4 regions of the Bacillus sp. BC05(2025) genome follow, and region 2 is predicted to be linked to each of the others. Evidence: predicted binding sites of a transcription regulator. Region 2 holds the regulator's gene; each other region holds the start of a gene.

Region 1 (5,235 bases), on a different contig from region 2:
TAAGCCAATAACCGTTGCTTTCCCTACATCACTTCTATCTTTTGCTCGACTGGATAAAACAACAGCACCTTCTACCCCAATAAATACCCATAAAGTTACAAGCATTGTACTTTTAACTTGGCTGCCAACTGCTCCCCATGAAAAAGAACCAGTTTGCCCCCAAAATCCATCTAAGAACGTATCAATATGAAACGCGAAGATTCCTATGACAATAAATACAAATACAGGTACTAATTTTGCGATTGTAGTTACTAAATTCACAAGTGCTGCTGATTGAACTCCACGTAAAATTAACATGTGAACACACCATAATAATACGCTTGCACCAATAATGGACGCTACATTTTGCCCGCCTTCAAAGATCGGGAAGAAATATCCTAATGAAGAAAACAATAATGTGCCGTAAGCTACATTCCCAAGCCAAGCAGATAGCCAGTATCCCCACGCACTATTAAACCCCATAAAATTACCAAACCCTGCTTTTGCATAGCTAAAAATACCACCATCTAAATCTGGCCGTTTTACAGTTAGATTTTGAAAAGATAATCCAAGTGCAATCATCCCAATTCCTGTTATAACCCAGCCAATAATAATGGCTCCAGCTCCAGCACCTTTTGCCATATCACTTGCTAAATTAAAGGCTCCACCGCCAATCATAGACCCCACTACAAGAGCCGTTAATGTAAACAACCCTAGTTTCTTATCTTCACCCATTCCACTCACCTCTCTTTAATTGCAATAACAATACAAAAGCAATAGTGAATGATAGTGTCTAAAGGAGGAGAAAGAAGAAAGGAATACTCCCTTTCTTCTTTACTCCATGTTTCCTAAAGTAGCTGCCATAACCGCTTTAATTGTATGCATTCTATTTTCAGCTTGATCAAATACTTTTGAATGTTTACTGCGGAATACTTCGTCAGTTACCTCCATTTCTTTCAACCCATATTTCTCATAAACTTCTTCGCCATACATCGTTTCGACATCATGAAATGCAGGTAAACAATGTAAGAAAATCACGTTTTCATTCCCTGTTTCTTTAATCATTTTCATATTTACTTGATAAGGTTTCAATAACTCGACACGTTCAGCAAATTTTTCTTCTTCCCCCATAGACACCCATACATCTGTATAAATTACATCTGCATTCGCAACAGCTTCTTCCACATTACTTGTTATCATTACCTGTTCATTATATTTTTTTGCTAAATCTATTACTTCTTGTGCAGGCCATAAAGTTTCCGGTGTACAAATACGTACATCCATTCCAACGATTGCGCCACCAACTAGTAAGCTATTAGCAACATTATTTCGTCCATCTCCAACGTAAACGAGCTTCACATTTTTCAATTTCCCTACATGTTCTCTAATTGTTAATAAATCTGCTAGTGTTTGTGTTGGATGCCACATGTCTGTTAATCCATTCCAAACTGGCACACCAGAATTTTGTGCTAAAGATTCTACAGTTTCATGATTAAATCCACGAAACTCAATTCCGTCAAACATACGCCCTAACACTTTTGCTGTATCCTCTACAGATTCTTTTTTCCCAAGCTGAATATCACCTTTCCCTAAATATTCAGGATTCGCTCCTAAATCTGTACATGCTACTGTAAATGCACAACGCGTACGAGTGGAAGTTTTTTCAAATAAGAGCGCTACATTTTTACCTTCTAAATAATGATGAGGGATACCATTTTTCTTTTTCTCTTTTAATTCTGCTGCCAAATCTAGAAAATATAACAATTCTTCTTGTGTAAAATCTTTTTCTGCTAGAAAGCTTTTTCCTTTTAAATTTGATCTCGTCATTAACATACTTCATCCCTACTTTCTCCGTTATTTATACTAGATATCTTTACGAACAATTGGCATACTCATGCAACGTGGACCCCCACGACCACGAGATAATTCCGAACTTAGCACCTCAATCACTTCTATACCGTGTTCCCGTAATAACGTATTAGATACATAGTTGCGATCATATGTAACAACCACACCTGGCGCGATTGCTAATGTATTCGAGCCATCATTCCATTGTTCACGAGCAGAAGCAATTACATCTCCTCCTCCACATGGAATAAGAACTAATTCACTTAAGCCTAATACTTCTTTTAATGCTTCCATTAAAGAAGTACGATGTGTAATTTTGAGTGTTTCCTCATCTGGTCCTTTTTCTAAAATATAAATATTCATATTCCCTTTTGGCCCTTGAATAGCTGGATGAATTGTGAACTTGTCATAATCAACCATTGTAAATACTGTATCTAAATGCATAAATGCTCGGCATTTTGGAATTTCTATTGCTAATACTTTCTTAATTTTATTTTGTCGACTAAAGAGATTTTTAGCTAAACGTTCAATTGCTTTAGCTGAAGTACGAGCAGATACTCCAATCGCAATTGTTTCTTCATTTAAAATTAGCTCGTCGCCACCTTCAATTGGAAATTTATAATCACGATCTAACCAGATTGGTACATTATGTTTTGCAAATCTTGGATGATATTTAATGATGTACTCCATGAATAATGATTCACGTCTACGCGCTGGTTCTCTCATTTTATTTATCGTTAAGCCATCACCCACACTAGCTGCTGGATCTCGAGTAAAATATAAATTAGGCATTGGGTCTAAGTAAAACGGATAGTGATCTTCCATTAATTCATATAAATGTGTCTTCTTACTTGTTTCAATTTCGTTTTTCCGTACACCGCCCATAATTTTTTGAATTAATTCTTCATTTGAAAAGGAAAGTAAATATTCTTTTAAAGTTTGATGTGCAACATTTACGTCGGCCTGTCCTTCTTTTAAAATACGATCAACAAATTCTTCTCGAAGTTTTTTATCTACTAACGCCTCAGCGGCTAGTTTTTCTAAATAAAGAACTTCAACACCCCGATTGCGTAACGTTTGTGCAAAGTAATCATGCTCTTTTTGAATAATTGGTAAATATGGAATATCGTCAAATAATAATTGCTGTAAATAATCTGGTGTTAAGTTTTCCACTTCTTTACCAGGTCGTTTTAATAAAACCGTTTGTAATTCCCCAATTTCAGACGTAACATGTATCGGATGCTTCATTTGTTTTACCTCCTTTTAAATATGTTTGATGTCTTACAAGTACATAATAAATGCTACGCGCTTTCACCTTTGTGAAATCATCCACATTATCATTGTGAAATATTAAACAAGTTATTTTTTTAAAATCATATTAATTTGTATTTTTATAATAATCCATCCAGATTTTTTAATAGAAAATACATATATTACGCATATATGTTGAATATTTAACTTCCGTATTTACACAAAAATCCTGTTTTTAATAAAAATTAAAAACAGGACTTTGCATCTAAATAATTAAATTTAATCTTTCTTCTAAAATCTCCCTATCTGATTTCGACTGAGAAATTATAAGGCATGTATCATTTCCACATATACATCCTATTTTTTCTTTCCAATCTAACTCATCAAACAAAGCACCAATAACATGTGCATTTCCAGGTAATGTTTTAATAACTATTAATTGATCTACACAATCAATTTTCACAACAACCTCTCGTAATTTTTTCTTTAACTTTATATCAGTTTGTAAATGCTCTTCTGAGAAAATTTTATATATCATCAATCCTTCTTGAGAAGGTACCTTCGTTAAGTTTAACTCACGAATATCTCGAGAAACCGTAGCTTGTGTTACTAATACATCCTTTTTTGCTAACAATTCTACTAATCTTTCTTGTTTCTCTATTTCATACTCTTTTACAAATTGTTTAATTAATCGTTGTCTTTTTTCTTTTTTCATAAAAGACACCCCTTTTAATATTATAGCTCACTATAATTTTCATCCGAAAGGGACAGAAAAGAATGTTGCGGAAACGTTCATAGTTTATATCTTTGAACTATAGATATTAAATCTAGCTAAAAAAGAGAAGAACAGTATTCTGTTCTTCTCTTTTACATTGAAAATCGTTCAATTGTTTGTTTCAAGTCCTCTGCTTGTTGCTCTAAATCCTTTAATAATTGATCAATTACTACCATATTTTTAGATTGTTGCAACGTCACACGCGCCACTTCTTGTGAACCAGCTGATGTTTCCTCAGCAATTGCTGCCACAGCTTTCGTCTGTGCTCCTGTTTGATGAATGTGGCTCACTTGTTCGTTCATATAGCCACTAATTTGCTTCGTTGCATCAGCAACTTCCATAATACTTGATGACATTTCTTTTAAAATTAATTCCGTAGCTTCCCCACGTTTCGCCTCTTCTTTAGCTATTTTCACTTGTTCTGTCATTTTCATTGCAACTTGTTGTACTTCCTCTTGCATATTTCGTAATAACTGCGATATGTTTCTTGCAGAATGATCACTTTCATCAGCAAGTTTCCGTACTTCCTCCGCAACAACCGCAAAGCCTCTTCCATGCTCTCCTGCACGAGCAGCCTCAATAGAAGCGTTTAGTGCTAATAAATTTGTTTGGCTAGCAATCTCACTCACAACAGATACAATGTGTTCTACTTGTTTCATTCTTTCCTCTAACTTCTGTACATTTTGCATTGAATCTTCATTTTCTTTCGCCAATGTTTGAATACCTTGAATTAAAGACGTAAAGACACGAGTACTATGCCCTAAAGCTTGAACCATTTCTGAAGACAACTCATCAGACTGTTTCGCTTTCTCTTCTACTTCACTTGCAATTGATGTTGTTGTATCAACAGCAGAAACAATTGCCTGAATGGATGCCGCTGATTGCTCAGCTCCAGAAGAAATCTCTGCAAGTGTTTCAGAAACACCTTGTGCTTGTTTCGTTGCTTCGCCTGTTTGTTTTCTAATTTGCTGTACTTGATTGTTTGTATACGAAAATGTTGTATCAATATTTTTTACCATGCCCCTTAAGTTCCCTAGCATCATATTAAATGCAACACTTAAAGATTTAATTTCATCATCAGTCTTTGGTAATGGAACATCTTCACGAATATCTCCTTCAGCCGCTTTTCTCGCCGCCTCCTCTAACTTTCGAAGCGGTTTAATTAAAAATACCGCTGCTCCATATGCTAAAATTCCAGACCATACTACCCCTAATAACATAACGATAATATTATATGCAGTTTGACTTACATAACTTTGAAAATAATCGTATATCACATAAATAAAAAATATACTTGTTGAATATGTAATTAAAGCTAAAACTGTAGTGAATAGCATAAGTTGTGTACGTAAGCCAAAGGAAAATGTCTTCCTTTCTTTTTC
Region 2 (5,235 bases):
TTCCTACACCTTCAACTACAGTTGTGTTTTCTTTCGTTACAACAACTTTACCAGCGCGTCCTAAAGATTCAATTGTAGCCGATTTTAAGTCACGACCTAATTCTTCAGTGATTACTTCGCCACCAGTTAAGATTGCGATATCTTCTAACATTGCTTTACGACGGTCACCAAATCCAGGAGCTTTAACAGCTACTACATTGAATGTACCACGAAGTTTGTTCACTACTAATGTAGCTAACGCTTCGCCTTCTACATCTTCAGCAATGATAAGAAGCGGTTTACCTTGTTGTACTACTTGCTCTAATACTGGCAAGATTTCTTGAATGTTAGAAATCTTTTTGTCAGTGATTAAGATGTATGGGTTATCAAGAACTGCTTCCATTTTGTCAGAATCAGTAATCATGTAAGGGGATGCATATCCACGATCAAATTGCATACCTTCTACTACGTCTAATTCTGTTGTGAAACCTTTAGATTCTTCTAAAGTAATAACGCCGTCGTTACCAACGCGCTCCATTGCTTCAGCGATTAATTGACCTACTTCTTCGTCAGCCGCAGAGATAGCAGCTACTTGTGCGATAGAAGATTTACCTTCGATTGGTTTAGAAATCGTTTTTAATTCTTCAATTGCAGCAGTAACAGCTTTTTCGATACCTTTACGAAGACCCATTGGGTTCGCACCAGCTGTTACGTTTTTAAGACCTTCACGAATCATAGCTTGTGCTAATACAGTTGCAGTTGTTGTTCCGTCACCAGCTACATCGTTTGTTTTGCTAGCAACTTCTGCTACTAATTTTGCACCCATGTTTTCGAATGCATCTTCTAATTCAATTTCTTTTGCAATTGTTACACCGTCATTTGTAATAAGTGGTGAACCGAATTTTTTCTCAAGAACAACGTTACGACCTTTTGGTCCAAGTGTTACTTTTACTGCATTTGCAAGAGTGTCGACACCGCGAAGCATCGAACGACGTGCTTCTTCACTAAATTTAATATCTTTTGCCATAATAATTGACCCCCTTGGATTTTTTAAGATTTATATAATTAACCGATAACTGCTAAAATGTCACTTTCACGTAAAATCAAGTAGTCTGTACCTTCGTATTTCACTTCAGTACCTGCATATTTTGAGAAGATGATAAGATCACCTGCTGCTACCTCTAAAGCAACACGCTCACCATTTTCAAGCACTCGACCAGTACCTACTGCAATAACTTTACCCTCTTGTGGTTTTTCTTTTGCTGTGTCTGGTAATACAATACCACTTGCTGTTTTTTCTTCCGCTTGAACAAGCTCAATTACAACGCGATCACCTAATGGCTTTAGCATGAACAATAACCTCCTCATTTTGTTATGTAAATTTTATTTATTAGCACTCAGGTCACCCGAGTGCTAACACACTTATAATAATAAATAATCTCAATTTCTTTTGCAAGTAAAAAAATCATAATTTTTTCGCAAATTAAGTTATACACTTTTCTATATAGATTCTCTCTTCTTCTACCTTTACTATATGAATCGTTGTTTCCACTACTCGTATGTTACAATATGAAAGGACACCCTAAGTTGTTTTCGCTACACACACAACTTTCTCCTGTCTTCTATTATAATTTCAAATAAGGATTTACGAAAAAAACATAATTTATGTAAGGTTTATATCGTAGGTAGCATATGTACATGTTATCCTACCTTATTTCATACACTAGAGTTAGAAAGGATGGTTAAACCATTTGAAAAAACAATATTGGTGGGTTATCGTTACATACATTTTAATGCAGTTATCATCCATAGCTGGATTACCGCTTCTCCTGAAAACTGGACTTTATGATAACAGAGGATTTACTAGGGAGGAGAAATTCCAACTCATAACTGGCCACTGGGCAATCATTAGCTTCTTTATTGCATTATGTATCGTGCTTTGGTTACTTAGAACAGATATTCGTGATAGACATTTAGATAAAACGCGGTCTACTGTTCCAGCTACAATTGGATGGATTTTTATCGGATTCTTCTTAGCATTTTTCTCACAAAGTATTGCTGGTATGATTGAAATGTATGTATTAGGTATTAAACCTGGATCTGAAAACACAGCGAGGCTTATGGATATCGCAAGAACTACTCCTTGGTTCCTAATTGTTATATCTATAATCGGACCTATTTTAGAAGAAATCGTGTTTAGAAAAATTTTATTTGGTACACTTTATAAGAAGTTTAACTTCTTTATTGCTGCTATCATTAGTTCTCTCGTATTCGCAGCAATTCATTTTGATTTCACTCATTTATTGGTATACACTGCTATGGGGCTCGTATTCGCCTTCTTATATGTAAAGACGAAGCGTATTATCGTTCCAATTGCGGCCCATGTTGCAATGAATACATTAGTTGCAATTGCTCAAGTGTTAGTGAGTAGCGAACACATTCAAGAAATGATTAAAGAAGCTGAAAAAATGCAAGGCTTTATCGGAGGATTTTTAGTATGAGAAACTCACCATTGTTCATGGCTGTATTGTACTTCCTTCTAGGATGTATCTTTACACACCTCGCCATTAGGAACGTAACAGATACAATCTGGAATATGTGGACAATACTATTTGCAGTTATGGCAACAATTGATTTTAATTTGGCACTTCGCCTTATCTTAGTTAAATTCACAAAGAAAAAACAATAATAAAACGCAGAGGTCGCTTCCTCTGCGTTTTATTGTGGATAATTCTTTAAAAAGTAAACAAGTGTTTGTAACTCTACTGCTAAATCAATATGATGAATTCTTATATTGTCTGATACATTTAAGCGTGCTGGCGTGAAGTTTAAAATACCATGCACACTCGTTTCAGCTAATCTATCTGCTACAGATTGTGCTACTGTAGCCGGTACTGTTAATATTGCCACTTGTATATCATTTGATAATCTTTCTTCTAATTCATCTAAGTGATATACAGGAATGCCCCCGATTTCTGTTCCTACTTTCTCTTCACTAACGTCAAACGCCATTTCAATTTTTGTATTATTGTTTTTCGTGAAATTATAATGTAAGAAAGCGGTCCCTAAATTACCTACTCCAATAAGCGCTACACGTGTTATATCATCTTGGTCGAGTGTTTCACGGAAAAATGATAATAAATAATTTACGTTATATCCATATCCTTTTTTCCCTAACGCTCCAAAGTATGAGAAATCTCTTCGAATCGTTGCGGAGTCAACCTTTACCGCTTCACTTAATTCGGCTGATGAAACACGTTGCTTACCAGATAGAGATAAGTTTTGGATAAATCGATAGTATAGAGGCAATCTCTTAGCAGTGGCTTGTGGAATTTTCTGCTGCTCCATATAACCTCTCCTCTCTTCCTATCTTTATTCATATGCTTTAATCAAATACAGAAGTTTAGCACTTATTAAATTCCTTGTATAATAGAAAGAAGAAGTATTCTCTCTGTATTTTAAACTATACACTATTTTTAGTATGATTGAGAAATATAAACATGGCAAAGTTAAGAAATTATTTGAGGTGAAAACATTGATTTTATTACAAGTAAACGCGCTTTCGAAATTATACGGTGCAGAAACGATTCTTGCAAACATAAAATTGGAAGTTCAAACGAAAGATCGTATCGCATTAGTCGGACGAAATGGCGCCGGAAAATCTACATTATTAAAAATAATAGCTGGTGAGCTATCTCATGATGGTGGCGAAATTATAAAACCGAAAGATGTCTCAATCGGATACTTAGCTCAAAATACCGGTTTAGAAACGTCTTTAACAATTTGGGATGAAATGTTAACCGTCTTTACACACTTACAGCAAATGGAGACAAAACTTCGAAGGCTGGAGCAAGAGATGGGACAAGAAGTAAACTTTTCAAATGAGGCTACATATGAAAGATTATTAGCTGATTATGACCAATTACAATTAGATTATAAAGATCAAGGTGGCTATCAGTACGAAGCAGATATCCGCTCGATTTTAAGTGGTCTTGGCTTCCCGGTTGAAACGCACCAGACGACAATTTCTACATTAAGCGGTGGACAAAAAACACGATTAGCTCTCGGTAAGTTATTATTAACGAAACCAGACCTACTTATTTTGGACGAGCCTACAAACCATTTAGACATCGAAACATTAACATGGCTTGAACAATATTTACAAGGCTATCCTGGCGCAATACTAATCGTTTCCCATGACCGTTATTTCTTAGACAAACTCGTTACACAAGTATATGAAATTTCGAATAAAGAAAGCAGACGATTTGTTGGTAACTACAGTAAATATTTAGATTTAAAATCAGCACTATACGAGCAAGAAATGAAGCGTTATGAAAAACAACAAGATGAAATCGCTAAGCTTGAGGACTTCGTTCAAAAAAATATAGCTCGTGCATCTACGACAAAACGCGCTCAAAGCCGTCGTAAACAATTAGACCGTATGGAATTATTAACAAGACCATTAGGTGATTCTAAGTCAGCTTCCTTCCACTTCGATATCGAAAAACAAAGTGGAAATGATGTTTTACAAGTAACGGATGCGACTATCGGCTATGATGAGGATCCGATTATTGAACATGTAACAATGCGCTTAACTCGCGGGGATAGTGTTGCTTTAGTTGGCCCAAACGGAATTGGAAAATCCACATTATTAAAATCCATTGTGAATAAGTTACCACTATTACGTGGTGATGTTTCTTTCGGATCCAATGTATCTGTTGGGTATTATGATCAAGAACAAGCTAACTTAACATCTTCTAAGCGAGTTTTAAATGAATTATGGGATGAATATCCATTACAACCTGAAAAAGAAATTCGCACAATATTAGGCAACTTCTTATTCACAGGAGACGATGTACTAAAACCAGTATCCTCTCTTAGTGGTGGACAAAAGGCTCGGTTAGCTCTTGCAAAACTTATGATGCAAAAATCGAATTTATTAATTCTCGATGAGCCTACAAACCATCTTGATTTAAATAGTAAAGAAATCTTGGAGAATGCCTTAATTGATTATCCAGGTACCCTTCTGTTTGTCTCACATGACCGTTACTTTATTAATCGTGTAACGACAACTGTTGTTGAGCTATCAACAGAAGGTGCACAAGAATATTTAGGGGATTACGATTACTACGTCGAAAAGAAAAATGAGATGATTGAACGTGCGGAATTAGAGCAAGAAGATGAAGCACCCGTTCAAAAGACAGTTGCACAAGAAAAATTAAATTATCTCGAAGAAAAAGAGCGCAAAAAGTTGGA
Region 3 (5,235 bases), on a different contig from region 2:
GTAATGGGTATGGAACGCATGGTTCCGACAATGGAAGAATTAGATGTTTTAGTTGGTTTACTATGTCGTAGTGCAGTAGGTCAAAAGTTAACAAGTTATGTAACTGTAGCGGGACCAATTCAAGAAGAGGAAGTAGATGGACCAGAAGAATTCCACTTAGTTATTGTCGATAATGGGCGTTCTCAAATTCTTGGATCTGAATTCCGTCAAGTGTTGCAATGTATTCGTTGTGCTGCTTGTGTCAACGTATGCCCTGTATATCGTCATGTTGGTGGACATTCATATGGCTCTATATACTCAGGACCAATTGGTGCGGTATTAACACCACTTTTAGGTGGATATGATGATTACAAAGAGCTTCCTTATGCCTCTAGTTTATGCGGGGCATGTACAGAAGCTTGTCCAGTAAAAATTCCATTGCATGATTTATTATTAAAACATCGCCAAGTTATCGTTGAGCAAGAAGGACGTGCTCCACTTGCAGAAAAATTAGCAATGAAAATGTTTAGTATGGGTGCATCTTCAGCAGCTTTATATAAAATGGGATCAAAAATGGCGCCAGCAGCAATGAGTCCATTTACATCTGGTAACCGTGTATCAAAGGGTGTTGGGCCACTTAAAAACTGGACAGATATTCGTGAATTCCCGGCTCCAAGTAAAGAAAGATTCCGTGATTGGTATAAAGATCATAAGAAAGGCGGGGACAAATAATGACAGGATTAATTCAAAACCGTGAGTCCTTTCTAGATAATATTGCAAAAGAACTTGGACGCACGCGTAAAACGGATGGTGTAAAACGTCCAGTGTGGAAAAATAATGTGAATAAAGAAACGTTAAAAGATTATTCACAAGAAGAATTGTTAGAAGTATTTAAAAATCAATGTACAAACATTCATACGACTGTTGTGGAAACGACAAATGACCGTTTACGTGAAGATATTCAAAAAGTAATCGTCGAAAACGGCGGGGGACCTATTATGTTATCAGCAGATGACCGTTTTGATTCCTATGGATTGACGTCTTTATTTAAAGAAGAGCTTCCAAATCAAAATGTTGAAGTGAATGTATGGGATCCTGAGAAAAAAGAAGAGAATATGCGTATCGCGGAAAGAGCGAATATTGGAATTGCATTTAGTGATTATACTTTAGCTGAATCTGGTACAATCGTTGTACAAAGTCATAAAGGCCAAGGTCGTTCTTTACACTTTTTACCGACTGTATACTTTGCTATTATTCCACGTGAAACACTTGTGCCTCGTATTACACAAGCAGTTGAGGATATGAATTCGCGTATAGAAAATGGTGAGAAAGTGGCATCTTGTATTAACTTTATTACAGGACCTAGTAACTCGGCAGATATTGAAATGAACCTTGTTGTCGGGGTACACGGACCATTAAAAGCAGTATATTTCATCGTATAAAAGAGGGGAAAGCAGGCCAGAAAAAGGCCTGCTTTTTTAATAGAATAGAGATAATATGAAGTAGAAGTTCTCTCCTTTTTTTGCTATGTTCTTCTGGAAAGGAGAGGAAGGGATGTTCACTTATGTATATGCATTGTTAGTGGGGATGGTGTTTGGTTCTTTTTTTATGGTAATTGCGATGAGAGTTCCGCTAGGTGAGTCTATCATTGCCCCGCGTTCACATTGTCATTATTGTAAGTATGTGCTAAAGCCAAAAGAATTGATTCCAATCATTTCATTTTGTATACAAAGGGGACGGTGTACGAATTGTAAGAGAGAAATTTCAATTTTGTACGTAGTATTTGAACTTGTAACCGGAATGATATTTTTTCTTACTGTATATATGATTGGAATGGAACAAGAACTTATTATTATTTTATCGCTTTTTTCATTACTTCTTATTATTTCAGTTACAGATTACATATATATGTTAATCCCAAATCGTATTTTAGCTTGGTTCTCCTGTTTACTTATTTTAGAATGTATTTTTGTACCGTTAGTCACTTGGCCAGATAGTATAGTTGGTAGTGGCATTATATTCATTTTGTTATATTGCATGCAAAAGATATATCCAGAAGGGCTTGGGGGAGGGGATATAAAATTACTTTCGTTACTTGGATTTATAGTGGGACTGAAAGGGATTTTTATCGTTTTATTTTTAGCATCTTGTTTTAGTTTATGTTTCTTTGGAGTTGGTCTTGTATTAAAACGTATAAAAATGAGGACTCCAATTCCGTTTGGTCCCTTTATTAGCCTTGGGGCAATATGTTACATGTTGATCACATATGCGAAATAGAGAGGGGATGGAACATGAATGTATATATGGACGATCAAAGAAGTTGTCCGTACGGATATGTGCCCGCAACTACAGTAGAACGCGCTTTGCAAATGGTTCGGGATTATGATGTGAATATTCTTTCCCTTGACTTTAACATGGGATGGGGAGAAAAAAGTGGATTAGATTTTGTAGAGGCTTTTTGTAAAGAGGGTTTATACGTAAATGAAATGCACCTTCATACGAATGATATCATCGGTATGTACAAGATGAAACAGAGAATTGAAAAGGGAAAGGAAGAAGGAGAAATTAATCCTCATCTTGTTGTTAAATATGTGGGGAGCTAAAAACTCCAAAGTAAAAAACTTTGGAGTTTTTAATGTTTCAAATGCGCTTGCAACGGAATAATCTCTTCTTGTTGAGCTACTACTAATTCGGCTTCTTCTTGTTTGACGTCAGGTGCTTTCTTTGTTATGTAATGGTATACCATACCAACAAATACAGACCCGCCAATAATGTTACCGATTGTAACTGGAATTAAGTTATGAACAGCACCTGTAAAAGAAATTGTCTCCGGATGCGGTGAAACTAAAGATAAAGCAAATAGTGATAAGTTTGCAATGCTATGCTCGTAACCAGATAAGAAGAATGTAAAAACGAGTAGCATCATCATCATAATTTTTGCTGTATCACCTTTCACTTGAGAAGGTAAGAAACAAGCAAGACATACGAGCCAGTTACATAAAATCGCTTTAAAGAATAATTGAATTGTAGGTGTATTCATTTTTCCTTCTACCACTTTATTCATGAAATGACCGTGATCAATTGCTTCGAAAATTCCAGTTGCATAAAATAGTAAAGCAAAGAATAAAGCACCAGCTAAATTTCCTGCATAACAAGCGACCCAGTTACGAAGTGTATCGGAAATCGTTGTTTCTTTTCTTAAAGTTGCTACAGTGAAGTACATTGTGTTTCCAGTAAACAATTCAGCACCGCCATATATAATAAGGACGAGGGCAATTCCGAAAAACATAGAAGCCGCTAAATAAGTGGCTGGTGAATCTGCAATGTGAAAGAAGTTACCTAATTTAAAACATAGTACGATAATAAAACCGATATAAATACCCGCAAGTGCGGCACGAATGAAATATTGCATCGGGTTTATATCTAGCATTTGTTTTTTGCTCTTAGCCAGTTTGACAACATAATCTAATCCTTGTTCTAGCATGAGTAATACGCTCCTTTAGTACATCATCTATAAATGCTCCTTATATGAATAAAGTACATGGATTTGGTCATAGTTTCAATAAGTTTGTGCAATGTTTCACAAAAAGGACATACATACATAAAGAAAACGTTTTCAAAAAGTAGTATAATAGAAATTTTTCTGGACATTGAGAGGGAGAAAGGAAAAAGAAAAAGCGCTGTAATTACAGCGCTTTTTCGTCTAAATTCTTTTCGACTTTTGTTTCTACTTCTTTCGAGAAAAACCAGCCGCCAACTGCGATTCCAACTAATACAATCCAGAATGTAAGTTTCCAAGGTGTAGATTCTGGGAATGAATGTGGAATTACATTTAATGCAGGGTGTGCTAATGTATAAACTGCTAGTTTCACACCAACCCAACCTACAATTAAGAATGCTGCAGTTTCAAGTCCTGGCTTACGTTTTAAGATTTGTACGAAAGCAGTTGCCGCAAATCGCATAATGATTAATCCGATAAGTCCACCTACAAAGATAACAACGAATTGCCCAGTATCAAGACTACCAATTGTACCTAATCCTGTTTTCGGTAAAGTCATTGCTAATGCAACGGCAGCTAAGATTGAATCAACTGCGAAGGCGATATCTGCAACTTCAACTTTAAATACAGTCCACCAAAAGTTCTCTTGTTTTTTCTTTGCTTCTTTTTCTTCTGTTTCTTCATCCGTATTCTTTTTAACATACGTTTTAAATAAGTGATTACCAGCGATAAACATAAGGTAAATGGCACCGATTGCTTGCACTTGCCATACGTCGACTAGGAACGAAATCATAAATAACGATCCGAAACGGAAAACAAATGCCCCCGCTAATCCGTAAAATAGTGCTTTCTTTCGTTTTTCTTCTGGTAAATGTTTTACCATAATTGCAAGAACAAGAGCGTTATCAGCTGCTAAAATCCCCTCTAGTGCAATTAGGATAAGTAATACCCAACCATACTCCAATAATAATGATACATCCATGTACATTCTCCTCTCATTTCTATAAGTACTAAATAAGTGAAGAATTTCCCCACTATTTAGTTTCCCCATACTCCTGCCTATTAACTTTGGAAGAATTTGGAAATGGATGCAAAAAAGACCTCTGCCGTTAATAGGCAAAGGTCTTGCTAGACATATGTAATGAAAATGCCAACAAAGCCGGAAGAACTAAGTTCTACGTAATGACGACTTTGTTTCCAAGAAATATTCTTGGACGCTACTCCCCTTTGGAGATATGCTATTGTACTCTCATTATATGGATAATTTATACGGTTGTCAACCTGTTAAAATATCTTCGTTCGGATATTTTATTTTTCGGTTCTTTTTACGTGCAAATGAAAAAGCAAGGGTTAAAGGTCCCATTTTGCCGAAAAACATCATAAAGATAATAATAGTTTTTCCAATCATCGTTAAGTGCGGTGTGAAATTCATACTGAGACCGACAGTTCCAAATGCTGAAAATACTTCGAAAGCACTCATCAATAGAGGAACTCGCTCAGTAATACTCAAAATTAAAATAGCAAAAAAGATAAATGAAATAGAAATAATAGTGATGGTCAACGATTTGACAATAAGAGTATCTTTAATAGATTTTTTAAACACGACAATATCATCTTGTTCTTGTAAAAATTTAAATACTCCAAAAAACATGATTAAAAAGGTTGTTAATTTAATCCCACCGCCAGTTGAAGCACTACCGGCGCCGATAAACATTAGAAGCATCATTAATAAAAGAGAAGGCTTTGATAATGCAGAA
Region 4 (5,235 bases), on a different contig from region 2:
CCATTTCCCCCATTTGTAATGAATACGTACCATCATCTTTTTGACCTAATATAGAAGCAAGCCATCCCGCCCACCAACTATATGATAAATCAGCTAAGTTTGATCCATGATGTGGCGTCGCAAGCGTAATAACATTTCCAACAAATCGATTTGCACCATATCCAACTAATGCAGCCTGTGTATCGATACCGCCTTTACTATGTGCTACAATATTAACTTTTTTACCGAAGTGATTATATATTTCTTCTAATTTTTGTGCTAACAATTTTCCGTTGTCCCACTGACTAGCTGACCCTTTTCCAGCAGCATCATATAATTGTATAAATACTGTTTGATAGCCTGCTTTCAAAGCATAGTCATACATATCATTCATATCGTGATACACTGTCTTCCCATACCAACTATCAGCATTCCCATTCCTTCCTTGTACAAAAAGAATTGGAGGTTTATTCTCATCATAATTTGCAGGTTTTTGGCCTAAAAACCAGTCTCCAGGTGTAAAGACTTCTTGATCTGGAAAACCTGTTTTAATCTCTTTTACAACTTCTGCTCGCACATTTGTGCTAATTATTGGAACCATGATAAAAAATACAATTAGTAAGGCAACATATCTTCTCATCAATCGCATGTTACTCCCCCCACTTTTTTTGAAAGAAGGTGCTCTTTGTAATTTTTTTATCTTCTTTCTTAATACTAGATAATCTTTTTACTTAAACAAAATCTTGTCCCTATTCCTAATAGATTACTAGTACCCCTTCTTCCTTAACACACGTTATTCTCTTTGTTTCCATCTCTTCCTTTTGAGAGAACACTATAAAAAAGTTTCTCAATAATTGTTAACCGTACTAAATCCAAATATCTTTAAATCATTATTGTCTATATAAAGTATACAAATCTTGAAAAAACTTTAGTAAAAAAACACTTTATTACCACCTAGTTATAAAAAAAGATTAATGAAGATATGTACTTTTATTTAATTTAATATAAAACAAACGAATAGAAGCTTATGCTGTAAGACTTTCCTACGATTAAAGATTAAACTGAAATTTCTAAATAGATAATAAGGTTTCCAGAAACATATATTATGATAATTTTCGCAGACTTGAATTAAACTTTTAGAAGTACTAACCTAGCGGTGAGCAGAAAAAAATTCTGTAAAAAGAAAGGAGAATGCTTTATGATGACCAATTTACAAAAGGAGTTTTTTAAACGACTAAAAATTCCTGCAAAAGAAATAACATTTGATGATTTAGATGAAATTCTCTTACAAATGGGATTGATTCTCCCCTATGAAAATCTCGATATTATGGCTGGTACTATTAAAGACATCTCAAAAAATAACTTAATAGAAAAGTTACTTATTCAAAAACGAGGCGGTCTTTGTTATGAATTAAACTCCTTATTGTATTACTTTTTAATGGATTGTGGGTTTCAAGTATATAAAGTAGCCGGTACTGTTTATGATCTTTACGATAATAAATGGAAACCCGATGATGGTCATGTCATTATCATATTAAATCATAATTATAAAGATTATGTTATAGACGCAGGTTTTGCATCTCATCTACCTTTACATCCAGTCCCTTTTACCGGAGAAGTCATCTGTTCTCGAACGGGAGAATATCGAATTCGCAAACGAACTACCCGAAAAGGTACACACATTTTAGAAATGAGAAAAGGAGCTAACGGGGAATCTACAAATTTCTTGCAATCTGAACCTTCACACGAATGGAAAATAGGCTATGCTTTCACTTTAGATCAAATAGATGAGAAAAAGGTGAATAACATTCAAAAAGTGATTGTAGAGCATAAAGAATCTCCTTTTAATAAAGGAGCTATTACTTGTAAATTAACTGATTATGGTCACGTATCATTAACAAATAAAAATTATACAGAAACCTTTAAAGGCACAAAAAATAAACGACCAATAGAATCAAAAGATTATGCTCGCATTCTTCGTGAATCTTTCGGAATAACACAAGAAAAATATGTAGGAAAAACACTAGAAAGAGGATAGTTGACTAGAAGTATTTCATAATAAAGCAGATTCCATATTTAGAATCTGCTTTATTTTATATTTTGTTATAGAGAAATTTTTTGATGGTATCCTTTAATTTTCAATGATATACTCATCATCATATTTATCATATTGGAGGCCTGATCCTATTTTTGTTTCCGTAACTTGATCTCTTAAAAACGGTGCAGATTCCATTTTGCTAGTTGCAATTTCAATTCCATATTTTTTCGTTAAATGGGCTAATTCTATTAAAAACCACTCTCTTCGTAATGTAACTGGAATATCAAATGTTCTTCTTTTCATATATAATAGCACCTCTTTAATTTTCATAACTTAAAAAACATTATAGTATATGCATGTCCATTCTAAATGTGCTATTACTAAAATAACATTTTAGTTTACATAAAATAATTATGTATTAGTAGAAAGAGGCTTGTCCGCCTCTTTCTACTATAGAGATTTAAATTAAGAACATCTTGGTACACCTAAAGCTAAGAATAAACCTGCTACTCCCGCAGTAATCGGTACTTTTAACGTAATAACATCGTCTACTTTCGTTACTAAAAAGAAAGCATTACCTTCTTGTAATATACAAGTTACCAACAATTGGAATTCCATTCAAATCTCCTCCTTTCAATCGGTATATTATACTTTATGGATTTTTTTCAAAAAATGTAATAGGAAATATATCCATTTTCTCCTATATGCAAATAAATGTTCATCAGTCTATTAAAAATATTAATGTCCTCTGTTAAATACCACTTCTATTATCCTCAAAACTGACACATTATAAGTGATTTCAATCACCACGTTGTTTTTCATTTATTGCTATTCTTAATTTAGATATTACATTTAAACTTTATGGAGGCATTCATATGGAACGTATATTTACTGAAACTTCTATTGTTGGTGAGATTGTTACACAATTTCCGAAGGCTAGTGATCTTTTTAAATCATATAGAATAGATTTTTGTTGTGGCGGTAATAAGCCACTTATTGATGCAATTCATGAAAGAAATTTATCGACTTCTAAAGTACTTACAGAGTTAAATACGCTTTATCGTAATACGAAACGATTAAATGAATCTGAAATTGATTGGAAAAATGCTTCTTATCGTGAATTGATTGATTATATAATTCATAAGCATCATCGTTATTTAAATGAAGAGTTACCACAGTTAAGTCCATATGTGACGAAAGTCTTACGCGTTCATGGAGCGAATCAGCCTCATTTAGCTCAAATTCATAAGCTATTTCATGAACTTAAAATGGAATTAGAACAGCATTTAATTAAAGAAGAAACGGAAGATTTCTCATTAATTTTAGAATTTGAACAAAATCCAACCGATGAAAACTATGCAAAGTTACGTAAAGTAGTAGATGAACTAGAAAATGAACACAATCATGCCGGAAATATTATAAAAGAACTTCGTAAAGTAACAAATGACTTTACGCCTCCAGAAGGCGCATGCGGCACTTATCGACTTGTTTACCAACGCCTTGAAGCGCTAGAGTCTGATTTATTTGAGCATATTCATTTAGAAAATAATATTTTATTTCCGCGTGCCATTACGAAAGCATAATTCAAGTGCAGGACATGAGTATACATACTTATGTCCTGCTTTTTCATTTTGCAAAACATATCCACATCTCCCTCACAGAAACTCGAATCTTAACAATTTGTGAATTATTATAAAAGTGTGATAAATATCACATCTCCCTCTTTTTTGATTTTCTATAATAGAAATATAATCCTTTGTTCAATATTTCACATAAAAAGGGGAAACGAAAATGAAAAAACGTTTAGTTATGATCGGAAATGGTATGGCTGGCATACGCTGTATGGAAGAAATATTAAAATATGATAGTGATTCATATGAGATTACTATTTTTGGAGATGAACCGCATCCAAACTACAACCGCATTATGCTCTCTCATGTTTTACAAGGCAAAACAAATATGCAAGATATCATTATGAATGAATACAGTTGGTATGAAGAAAACGAAATAACTTTGTATACAAATGAAAGAGTTCAAAGTATTAACCGAGAAGAAAAAATTATTATTACAGAAAAGAATCGTACTGTTACATATGACAAACTCATTATCGCAACAGGTTCTAGTGCTTTTATTTTACCCGTTGAAGGCTTTACTCTTCCTGGTGTAACAGGATTTCGAACTATTGAAGATACACAATTTATGATTGATACTGCTAAAGAAAAGAAAAAAGCCGTAGTCATTGGTGGTGGATTACTTGGTTTAGAAGCCGCAAGAGGTCTAATTGATTTAGGAATGGACGTACATGTTGTTCATTTAATGCCTAGCTTAATGGAGCAACAACTAGATACGAAAGCAGCTTCTCTTCTGCGTGAAGATTTAGAAGCACAGGGCATGAAGTTTTTAATGGAAAAGAAAACTGTAAAAATTCTTGGTACAGATCATGTTGAGGGCATTCAATTTGAAGATGGTGAAGTTGTAGACTGTGATTTAATCGTAATGGCTGTCGGAATACGACCAAATACGAAAATAGCAAGAGATGCTGGTCTAATAGTCAACCGAGGTATTGTAGTCAATGACTATATGCTAACAAATGATGAATCCATTTATGCAGTTGGCGAATGTGCAGAACATGATGGTATCGCATATGGACTTGTTGCCCCTCTTTATGAACAAGGCACAATATTAGCGAAACATATAACAAATTTACAAACAAATGGATATACAGGCAGTATCGTTGGTACGCAATTAAAAGTTGCTGGTTGTGATTTATTCTCTGCCGGCCAAATTCATGAAGATGATCAGACGAAAGCAATATCAATCTTTGATGAATGTAAACGTTCCTATAAGAAAGTATTAATTCGCGACAATAAAGTTGTCGGTATCGTTTTATATGGTGACGCCGCTGATGGTACACGCCTCTTTAGCATGTTAAAGAAAGAAGAAGATATACAAGAATATACAGCCGCTTCCCTTCTTCACAAAGCTGGTGAAGAGAGTGAACTTGACGTTGCTACAATGAGTGCGGATGACACGATTTGTGGATGTAATGGTGTTACGAAAGGTACAATCGTTCATGCCATTTTAGAGCAAGAGTTAACTACTTTTGAAGAAGTAAAAGGATGCACGAAAGCCGCAGGATCTTGCGGAAAATGCCGTCCGCTTGTGGAACAAGTTTTATCTCATACACTCGGAGATGCTTTTGATGCTTCTGCGCAGTC

The links. The regulator Rex, encoded in region 2, represses fermentation and respiration genes when NADH is low (regulators of the CRP and FNR family bind a similar motif). The targets are predictions, from matches to a motif close to TTGTGAAATATTTCACAA.
Region 1: arcA (arginine deiminase) is a predicted target of Rex. The motif match lies at 3,168-3,185, and genes of this name have one in related genera.
Region 3: ACZ76X_RS07910 (formate/nitrite transporter family protein) is a predicted target of Rex. The motif match lies at 3,548-3,565, and genes of this name have one in related genera.
Region 4: nirB (NADPH-nitrite reductase large subunit) is a predicted target of Rex. The motif match lies at 3,774-3,791, and genes of this name have one in related genera.

Annotation. Positions count from the first base shown of each region.
Region 1 is NZ_JBWYRA010000009.1:116,392-121,626, forward strand. Features, by position in the region: gene arcD (arginine-ornithine antiporter) at 1-714, opposite strand, end outside; gene argF (ornithine carbamoyltransferase) at 814-1,812, opposite strand; gene arcA (arginine deiminase) at 1,843-3,075, opposite strand; gene argR (arginine repressor) at 3,344-3,793, opposite strand; gene ACZ76X_RS22930 (methyl-accepting chemotaxis protein) at 3,946-4,896, opposite strand; partial or broken gene ACZ76X_RS22935 (HAMP domain-containing protein) at 4,888-5,235, opposite strand, start outside.
Region 2 is NZ_JBWYRA010000020.1:3,414-8,648, reverse strand. Features, by position in the region: gene groL (chaperonin GroEL) at 1-1,006, opposite strand, end outside; gene groES (co-chaperone GroES) at 1,045-1,329, opposite strand; gene ACZ76X_RS28605 (CPBP family intramembrane glutamic endopeptidase) at 1,731-2,480, shown strand; gene ACZ76X_RS28600 (YdiK family protein) at 2,477-2,668, shown strand; gene ACZ76X_RS28595 (redox-sensing transcriptional repressor Rex) at 2,698-3,327, opposite strand; gene ACZ76X_RS28590 (ABC-F family ATP-binding cassette domain-containing protein) at 3,515-5,235, shown strand, end outside.
Region 3 is NZ_JBWYRA010000002.1:389,542-394,776, reverse strand. Features, by position in the region: gene ACZ76X_RS07930 (LutB/LldF family L-lactate oxidation iron-sulfur protein) at 1-711, shown strand, start outside; gene ACZ76X_RS07925 (LutC/YkgG family protein) at 711-1,421, shown strand; gene ACZ76X_RS07920 (prepilin peptidase) at 1,534-2,256, shown strand; gene ACZ76X_RS07915 (cyclic-phosphate processing receiver domain-containing protein) at 2,271-2,582, shown strand; gene ACZ76X_RS07910 (formate/nitrite transporter family protein) at 2,612-3,463, opposite strand; gene ACZ76X_RS07905 (TerC family protein) at 3,666-4,460, opposite strand; yybP-ykoY riboswitch at 4,551-4,716, opposite strand; gene ACZ76X_RS07900 (TrkH family potassium uptake protein) at 4,755-5,235, opposite strand, start outside.
Region 4 is NZ_JBWYRA010000004.1:369,039-374,273, reverse strand. Features, by position in the region: gene ACZ76X_RS16130 (lipase family alpha/beta hydrolase) at 1-628, opposite strand, end outside; gene ACZ76X_RS16125 (arylamine N-acetyltransferase family protein) at 1,178-2,017, shown strand; gene ACZ76X_RS16120 (hypothetical protein) at 2,111-2,320, opposite strand; gene exsG (exosporium protein ExsG) at 2,483-2,635, opposite strand; gene ric (iron-sulfur cluster repair di-iron protein) at 2,893-3,600, shown strand; gene nirB (NADPH-nitrite reductase large subunit) at 3,809-5,235, shown strand, end outside.